3 regions of the Erwinia sp. INIA01 genome follow, and region 1 is predicted to be linked to each of the others. Evidence: predicted binding sites of a transcription regulator. Region 1 holds the regulator's gene; each other region holds the start of a gene.
What was found. Region 1 encodes Fur, which represses iron uptake genes when iron is present. Its sites were predicted from a motif close to ATAATAATGAGAACNACTATCAA; they were not measured.
Positions count from the first base shown of each region.

Region 1 (3,146 bases):
GTCTGCATTATCCGGCCGGTTCCAGCTTCGACACGATCACTCGCGATTTGTTGGGACGGGGCTGGAATCTGATTAACGGTCTGTCCGTCGCCTTTGTTCTGGGGATACTGACCTATGCCTATATCTCCGCCAGTGGAGCGATTATCCAGCATACGCTGAGCCAGCTATCATTGCCGGTTTCTGCCCGCAGCGCTGGGTTCGCTTTTACGCTACTGGTAGCGCTGTTTATCTGGCTGGGTACGGCAATGGTCAGTCGTATGACGCTGATTTTTCTCGGCGCGAAAGTGATTACGTTTTTGATTATCTTTGGCGGACTGCTGTGGCATATCGAACCGGTGAAACTGCTGGACAGTCATGGGGAGGAAAGCCACTACCTGCGCTATCTGTGGATGGTGATCCCATTTTGCCTCGCTTCATTTGGCTATCACGGTAATATCGCCGGGCTGGTCAGCTACTATCAAAAGAACGGCAGCCGGGTTTGTCGCTGTCTGGTGTTTGGCACACTGCTGGCACTGGTGATCTACTTTATCTGGATTATTGGCACGATGGGCAATATCCCGCGCCACGAATTCAAAGCGATTGCAGCACAGGGCGGAAATATCGACGTGCTGGTCGCCGCACTGTCGGGTGTGCTGCACAGCCCCTATCTGAATCTGCTGCTGGATATCTTCTCGAACTTTGCCGTCGCCTGTTCATTCCTCGGTGTCAGTCTGGGGTTCTTCGACTATCTTGCCGATCTGTTTAAGTTTGATCGTTCAGCCTTCGGTCGGTTAAAAACGACGGTGGTCACCTTTATTCTTCCGCTGACGGCGGCGATGATCTGGCCAAACGGCTTTCTTGTGGCGATTGGTTATGCCGGGCTGGCGGCTACGCTGTGGGCGGTGATCACTCCGGCAATGCTGGCGAGAAAGGCCCGACAACGTTTCACCAACGCTGCCTGGCAGGTGAGAGGAGGGACGGCACCGATCGTTCTGGTGCTGATCTTCGGCGCGGTGAATGCGCTGGTTTCCATACTTTCGTACTGGAACGTCCTGCCGGTCTATGCCGGATAACGCGCAAAAAAAACCGGTGGGCATAGCCACCGGTTTCATACTGATTTCAGAACGGATTACTCGTCGTGCAGCGTATCGTCTTCGCGGCAGTCGCCCTTAGAGCAATGGCCATAGAGATACAGGCTGTGATTGCTCAGCTTGATTCCGTGGCGAGTCGCGATTTCACGCTGACGTGCTTCGATATACTCGTCGCGGAATTCAATAACTTTACCGCAGTCCAGGCAGATCAGATGATCGTGGTGGTGCTGCTGAGTCAGTTCGAAAACGGATTTACCGCCTTCAAAGTTATGACGGGTAACGATCCCTGCGTCATCAAACTGGTTAAGCACGCGGTAGACCGTGGCTAAACCGATTTCTTCGCCCATATCAATCAGGCGCTTATACAAGTCTTCCGCACTGACGTGATGGCCTTCTGGTTCCTGAAGCACTTCCAGAATTTTCAGTCGTGGAAGCGTGACTTTCAGGCCGGCCTTCTTTAATGCGGTATTGTTGTCAGTCATGCGGATATTGTCCTGTTACTTTGCTAGTCACTTAGTGGCTGAAAAGCCCTGAACATCGGTTGACGCTAGAGTTGGATGCGTCACAGTATAGAACTCATACATCGAAATGAAAACAACAAGGAATGCCTGATACCACTATTGGATGTAAGGATTAATGTCATTACGTCCAGTGAGGCCTGCGTCCAAATCTTACAAAGTTAACATTTCGCTCTATCTCACTCCGCCGCACGGCGATCGCAAAAGATCGTTTAGAGAGGCTGAAGGATGAGAAAGCGGGTAACCGATAGGGTTATTGTACATTTTTACAGGTGGAAGTTACAAATACGTATCTATTACTTCTATAGGAAAAATCACTGGCCTGATGTGAGATGTCTCTCACATCAGGCCGTTTAGCTTAGGCTTCGATGATTTCTTTCAACTGAAGTTCATCAAAAATTTGCTTAACCCACTTATCAACGCGCTCGTTGGTCAGTTCTGGCTGACGATCTTCGTCAATCGCCAGACCCAGGAAGTGGTTGTCATCCGCCAGGCCTTTAGAAGCTTCGAAATTGTAGCCTTCGGTCGGCCACTGGCCCACCAGGATCGCACCGTTTGGTTCAATGATGTCGCGGATAGTGCCCATCGCATCGCAGAAGTATTCTGAGTAGTCTTCCTGATCGCCACAGCCGAACAGGGCTACCAGCTTACCGTTGAAGTCGATCTCTTCCAGCGTAGGGAAAAAGTCATCCCAGTCACACTGGGCTTCACCGTAATACCAGGTGGGAATGCCCAGCAGCAGAATGTCGAAGGCTTCAAGGTCTTCTTTGCTGCTTTTGGCAATATCACGAACTTCTGCAACGTCTTTACCCAGCTGTTTCTGGATCATCTTTGCAATGTTTTCCGTATTGCCTGTATCGCTGCCAAAGAAAATGCCTACGATTGCCATGAGTTTAATAACCTCTTGAATCTTAATGATATGGTGGCTGCCAAAATTTTTGCAGATAGCCGTAATAATAGCAGACCGCCGTCAATGGATAAATGAGTAATCCTGCGGCATTTGTCGCTTTGTGCGTTGATAGCACGCGGTGTATTCAGGACTGAAGGTGTTTTAACTGGTTTAGCAACATCTCTTCAATCAGTTCACTGCGGCTCATATTGCGCGCTTCGGCCAGTTGGTTAAGTGCGTCAACGGCTTCACTGTTCATTTTCAGCTCGACACGCTTAAGCCCGCGAACTTTATCGCGTTTAAGCTGATTACGTTTATTGATGCGCAGCTGCTCATCACGCGTCAGCGGATTAGTTTTCGGTCGTCCCGGGCGACGTTCATCTGCGAACAGATCGATCGTTGTGCGGTCCGTGTTCTCTTTTGCCATAGATTAGTGATACTGAAAGGCTGGATTTCTGATGTGTCAGGCCGTTATCCGCCGTAAAAATCACCAGCGGAAAAATGTCAGCGCGCATCATACCCCAGTGAAAGTGATGACGACAATGTTTTAACAACATAGGGAAATAATTGTTTTTACAGCACAAAAAATCGACGAATTGCGCGTAAAACTGCATCAGGTTTTTCAGCGTGAACCCAGTGACCGGCCCCGGCCACAACATGCGCCCGCGC
Region 1 is NZ_JAPDNC010000012.1:32,623-35,768, reverse strand. Features, by position in the region: gene mtr (tryptophan permease) at 1-1,052, shown strand, start outside; gene fur (ferric iron uptake transcriptional regulator) at 1,109-1,552, opposite strand; gene fldA (flavodoxin FldA) at 1,947-2,477, opposite strand; gene ybfE (LexA regulated protein) at 2,623-2,904, opposite strand; gene ybfF (esterase) at 3,051-3,146, opposite strand, start outside.

Region 2 (3,146 bases), on a different contig from region 1:
GCCGGAGCGACGGCTGACAGCATGGCCCCCACCGCCAACGGTCAGCGTATTGCCGTCATACACGTTGTGGAAGTCGTAAGTCAGGAACAGCGATCCGGTATGGCGCGGTACATTAGGCAGCATTTTCCCTTTGTAATCCGGATCTTCCATGACTTTGGCATCGGTATAGCCATAGCTGGCGATGACGTTAATATTCTGCGTCAGCGCACCGGCTACATCCACCTCAACCCCGCGTGAACGCACCCGTCCGGCGGTCTTCGCTACGCTCTCATCGTTGATGGTTTCGGTATACAGCACGTTGTTTTTATTAATATTAAACAGGGTGACGTTCGCCGTTACGCCGTCAAACAGATCGAACTTGGCGCCCGCTTCCCACGCGGTAGCGGTTTCCGGTGGCAGTTCGCCGATGTAGCTGGCAATGGAGTACTGCGGCATAAACGAACGCGAAACGTTCCCGAACAGCGAGATCGTCGGCGTGGCTTTGTACACCAGGCCAAACTTCGGCACCCAGGCATTGTCGGTGCTGTCGGTATTGACGTTAAACGGACGGCCCTTACCGGCGTATTCGGTAAAGTACTGATAGCGCAGGGCACCGACGGCAATCCACTTATCGGTCAGATACAGTGAATCCTGCACGTAGGTCGAGTAGCTGACCTGCTGAATGGTCTGATCGCTGTCCGCTGCGGAAACCGAGGTACATTTGCCGGTGGCCCCATAGGACGGATTATAGATATTGAAATCCTGCACGTTCTTACAGCGGATCATATCGGTGCGCAGCAGATCGTAGTTCTCGTACGCCACCCCGGTCAGGATCTCGTTGTACAGTCCGCCAATCACCACGTCGCCCTGCAGATCGAAGCGCGCGGAATGCTGACGCTGGGTCGATCCCTGCGTGGCGTCAACGCGGCGGGTCAGGTTGCCGGTGGCGGCGTCATACTTCATCACGCGCGCCTGATTGTCGCTGTATTTATCCTGGCTGAAGCTGTAGTCAAACTTCGCCGTCCATTGATTGTTAATGCGGTATTCAGCATTCAGCTGCGCAAGATCCGATTCACCGTCGGTGATGTTGTACTCTTCATCAAAGCGGGTTTCACGGCTTACATTCACCGCGTGGCCGGTATTCAGATCGAAGATGGTGCCGCGATCGAACGGCGTGCTGTAGTTGCGATGGGCATAAGAGACATTGACCGTCGCATCGTCACCAAACCAGGTCAGTGACGGGGCAATAAAGCTGCTGCGCTCCTTGCCGAAGTTGCGCCAGTAATCTTCGTGCTGATAGGAACCAATCAGGCGATACGCCAGGTTGGTGCCTTCGATCGGCCCGGTCAGGTCCACCGTACCGGTGCCGCCGCCAAAGCTGGTGGAAGTAGCTGAAACGGAACCGCCAAAGGTGCGTTCCGGGCGCTTGGTAATCACGTTAACCAGCCCGCCGGGGTCGAGGATGCCGTACAGCGTAGAAGCCGGGCCTTTCAATACCTCAACCCGTTCGGTAGCGGCGTTGAAGCTGCGTGGCAGGACGGTTTTCAGGCCGTTAGTCAGCACGGAACCATCGCGGTTGCTGCCGAAGCCACGGCGCACAAAGGCATCCTGCGTGCCGCCCAGGGTGTTGGTCTGCACCACGTTACTGACGTTGTTAAGCACTTCATCCAGCGTGGTGGAGTGCTGATCTTCAATCACGCGATCGCTGACGGTATTCACCACCTGCGGGATATCCAGCAGCGGCATATTGGTCAGGGTGGCTGTAGTGGAATTCAGTGGCTGATAGCCGGAGGTCATGGTTTTGTCAGCATCGGCGACGCTGGCTTCCACCGTCATCGTTCCCGCATCTTTCGTTGTTTTGTCGCTGCTGCTGGCCGCAGCGGGGGCTTCTGCCGCCATCGTTACCGAAGAGGCCAGCGTGCCGATGAAGATCGCTGAAAACAGCGCATAACCCTTTTTCCCCAGAAAAGAAGGCTTTAACTCAGTCATTTAATTTTTACCCTGCACGTGTCTCATCTTCGTTGCTGAGATGAGAGGAGTTTTCGTATTCATTGCCCGATTGATTGCGATTAACGCTGCCTACCCGTTAGCCCGTTTAATGGGGTCGGATATGTAATTGAGAATCATTCAAACATGCTGATATGTAGTAGTAAACGCAAAAATAAGGAAAAAATCATGCAAGCTTTTTAACGCCAGGTTGTCACATTTCCTGTCGGGTTATTATTTTTTAATTTATTGATAATAATGATTAATTAAAAAACTTATCTTTCCTGAAGATTCCATAAAATCGCGAAGCGAGATGTTTTAATAAGCACCGCATTAATTCTTGACTACTACATTCATTCTACGCATGATCGAGAAAGATAATGAGAGTTATTTTTATTTGAGACTTACGCGCGCGCTGGCCGGGAGCCACGCCGTTGCGGTGCAGGAGTAGTCAATGCCACAGCGGGTGGAGCAGAGTGCGGGCGAGAACAGGGCCCGGCAGCAGGGGATCGAGCTGGATCGGCTGTCGGCCGGATACGGGAAGCAGATAATCGTTGATGATATCAGTTTGACGATCCCGGCGAAGAAAATGACCGTGCTGGTCGGCGCTAACGGTTCGGGGAAATCCACCCTGCTGACCACCATTGCACGGATGCTGACTCCCCTCGGCGGCAGCGTGCTGCTGGATGGCAAAAGCATTCACCAGCAGCCGACTAAAGCCGTTGCCCGTCAGCTGGGCATGCTGCCGCAGTCGCCGCTGCTGCCGGAAGGGCTGACGGTGTTTGAGCTGGTTTCCCGCGGCCGCTACCCGTGGCAGAACTTTATGCGCCAGTGGTCGGATGCGGATGAAGCGGCGGTTGAGCAGGCGTTACAGCTTACCGGCACCGCCGAATTCGCCCATCAGTCGGTGGACAGCCTCTCCGGCGGTCAGCGGCAGCGCTGCTGGATCGCGATGGCGCTGGCGCAGCAAACCCAAACCATTCTGCTGGATGAACCCACAACCTTCCTCGATCTGCGCTATCAGGTGGAGATCCTCGAACTGCTGCACGATCTGACCCGGCTGCATGGCCGTACCGTGGTCGTGGTGCTGCACGATCTTAACTTCGCCGTGAACTACGCTGACATGCTGGTGTTTATGAAGCAGGGGCGTCTGCTCGGCGTGACCGGTGAAGATGAAAACT
Region 2 is NZ_JAPDNC010000002.1:520,141-523,286, forward strand. Features, by position in the region: gene OMR58_RS04260 (TonB-dependent siderophore receptor) at 1-1,878, opposite strand, end outside; gene OMR58_RS04265 (ABC transporter ATP-binding protein) at 2,420-3,146, shown strand, end outside.
Region 2: a site for Fur is predicted at 2,009-2,031, ahead of OMR58_RS04260 (TonB-dependent siderophore receptor). Genes of this name have one in related genera too.

Region 3 (3,146 bases), on a different contig from region 1:
CGACAACGGGTTGCCGGTTTCCTTGCTCTTCGACTCCATCATATAGGTAGCGTTGGTGCGCCAGTCGAGTACGTCACGCAGCAGTGGCACGGTCAGGTTGGCTTCCAGTCCTTCCACCAGCGCCTTGCCGCCGTTTTCCCACTGCAGCACGTTATAGTTGGTCGTGGTGGTGGCAATAATGTCGGTACCGGCGACGATTTTGTTTTTGTAATCGTTGCGGAACCAGGTGATGCCAGCGGAGTAGCCCTCGGCGGCGAACTCCAGCCCCAGCTCTTTGTTCACGCTGACTTCGGCATCCAGGTCGGTGTTACCCAACAGGTAGCAGCTGCCGCTGGAGATGGTTTTCGGGCAGCCGTTGCCGCGCGTGCCGAGCAGATAGCCTTCGCTGGACTGATACAGGTTCGGCGCTTTAAACACTCTGGCGATACCGGCCTTCACCTTGAAGAACTCGCCGAGATCCTGCGACAGGTTCAGGCTTGGGCTCCAGTTATTACCGAACTGATTGTGGTGGTCGAAGCGCAGGCCCGGGATCAGGAAGGTGCCGACCCACGGTTCGATGTTGTCTTCAAAGTAGACGGCTGCGGTGGTGGCGCTGTTTTTCGGGTTACGATCCGCCGGATTGCCCGACTGGCCTCCGACGGTCACGCCGCTGGCGTCGGTGGCGCTGATTGACGCCGGGTCGTTCAGTTCTTCCCGGTTCCACTCCGCACCGAGGGTGACGGTTTGCGATAACCATTGTTCAATCGGGATATTCACTTCGCCGCTGGTACGGTAGTTTTCCAGACGGCTGGTGCTGAACTCGTCGCTGTTAATCATCCCCTCCACACGCCCGGTGGAGCCTTCGTTCAGGCGCGTGTTGTTGGTTTTCTCATACGATGCGGTGAATTTCGAGGTTCCCCACTCCCAGAAGCCGTTGTGGGTCAGCCCGTAGGACTGGCGATAAAGGCGGTTGGTTTCAGAGCCGTACAGCGAGTCGACCAGACCATTCGGGCTGAGGTTGCCGTTGCTGTACTGGGTGTCTCCGGCGTAGATATTGCCCTGGCGGCTGTAGCTGTAATCGAAATCGACGATCTGCGACGGTGTCAGTTTCCAGGAGAACAGGGCATTAATGTCTTTATTACGCACCCCTTCACGACCGGCGGCATAAGAGCCGTTCTGCGCGTTGTTGATATCGGCGGCGTCGGCGTCGGTTTTGTTGATGTTGCCGTACAGGCGCATGGTCAGCGCATCACCGGCCAGCGGGCCGCTGAGGTTAAAGTTGGCGCGTTTGGTATCGCCCTCTTTACTGTCTTCCGGCTGGTTGGTGAACAGGGAAAGCGAGCCGTGCCAGTCTTTGGTTGGGCGCTTGGTATAGATATTGATCACCCCGCCCGCCGCGCCGGAGCCGTAGCGTGCCGCCGCCGGGCCGCGCAGGACCTCGATGCGGTCAACCAGCTCGGCAGGTACCCAGTTGGTGTCGCCGCGCGTGTCGCGCTCGCCTTTCCAGCTGTAGCGCACCGAACTACGGGAATTCACCGGTACACCGTCGATCAGGATCAGCGTGTTTTCCGGGCCCATGCCGCGAATGTCGATCTGACGGTTATTGCCGCGGCTGCCGTTGGCGCTGTTGCCGGTCAGGTTGACGCCTGGCATTTTGCGGATGATGTCGGAGAGGTCGTTGACGGGTGGGCTTTTGGCAATATCTTCGGCGGTGATGATGGAGACGCCGGGTTGCTGTTTCAGTTCCTGTTCAGCGGTTTTCTGGACCGTCATCACAGCGTCGCTGTCGTTACTTTCTGCGTCTTCCGCTGCACTGGCTGTGGTCGCCATTAAACCGGTAAGAAGCAGAGCCAGAGGGTGAATCCGAAAACGTCCATATCTGTTCATCAAATAATCTCAAATTGTGGAGGATTGTAAGATGATGTGTATGATAACGAGAATTGTTATCACTAAAAGACCTGTAAGGACGAATTCACAATATCTCCACAATTGGCTACTTTTGTCAGTTTTTATCAGTGAAATTCCAGTAAATGCGGATTTTTCAGTTCGTTAAGTGTCATTTTTGCCTTTACATTCCGCAAAATTGTGTAGATTTTGTGTAGAACTCTGGCTTTAGCACGATGTGTTGATCTCAAACACTACACATTTCAGGATTTTGCCGTTATTATCCCGCAACAAAATTTAATACGAATAGTTCTCATTTATGTCAGTTTTCTGATTCTCAGGAGAGAGAAAATGCGTTTCCCTCAGGCCATTACGTCATCTCTGTTTGCGCTGTCCCTTGTCTGTTCACCCGCTGTGTTTGCTGCCACTGAAGGCGCAACGGTCAATATCGTTCATGCCCAGGGCACTACTGCCGTACCGAAGAATCCACAGCGTGTGGTGGTCCTTAGCCCGGCCGCGCTGGACATTACCGATGCGCTTGGCGTGAAGGTGATTGGCGTACCGAAAACCAGCGCCCACTATCCGGCGCACCTGGCAAAATATAACGGCCAGGACTATTTCGATGCCGGTACGCTGTTTGAGCCAAACTTTGAAGCCCTGAGCAACGCCAAACCCGACCTGATTATTGCCGGCGCGCGCGCGCGCGATGCCTACGGCAAGCTGAGTGAAATTGCCCCGACCATCTCTCCGGATCTCGACCCGCACAACTTCCTCGCCAGCATGACCGAACGCACCGAGCAGCTCGGTGAAATCTTCGGCAAGCAGGAAAAAGCGAAAGAGGTGCTGGCCGCGTTTAACGCGCAAATCGCCGACGTTCGTAGCGAATCGGCCAACGCCGGTAGCGCAATGATGCTGATGGTCAACGGCGGCAAGCTCAGCGCCTATTCACCGGGTTCCCGTTTTGGCTTTATCTATGATGTGCTGGGCTTTAAACCGGCTACCACCTTTAAGGAAACCGGCAACCACGGCAACTCGGTATCGCCAGAGTTCGTGATGGAAGCTAACCCGGACTGGCTGTTCGTGCTGGATCGCGACAGCGCGATTGGCCGTAAAGAAGGCAGCTCTGCGCAGCAGGTGCTGGATAACCCGCTGGTGCGCAAAACCAACGCCTGGAAAAAACAGCAGGTGGTGTATCTGGACTCCGGTTCGCTGTATATCGCCGGTGGTCTGCAAAGCTACAGCCTGTTGATGACCCAGGTGAAGCAGGTACTGGATAAGTCGAA
Region 3 is NZ_JAPDNC010000002.1:561,405-564,550, forward strand. Features, by position in the region: gene OMR58_RS04435 (TonB-dependent siderophore receptor) at 1-1,809, opposite strand, end outside; gene OMR58_RS04440 (siderophore ABC transporter substrate-binding protein) at 2,215-3,146, shown strand, end outside.
Region 3: a site for Fur is predicted at 1,907-1,929, ahead of OMR58_RS04435 (TonB-dependent siderophore receptor). Genes of this name have one in related genera too.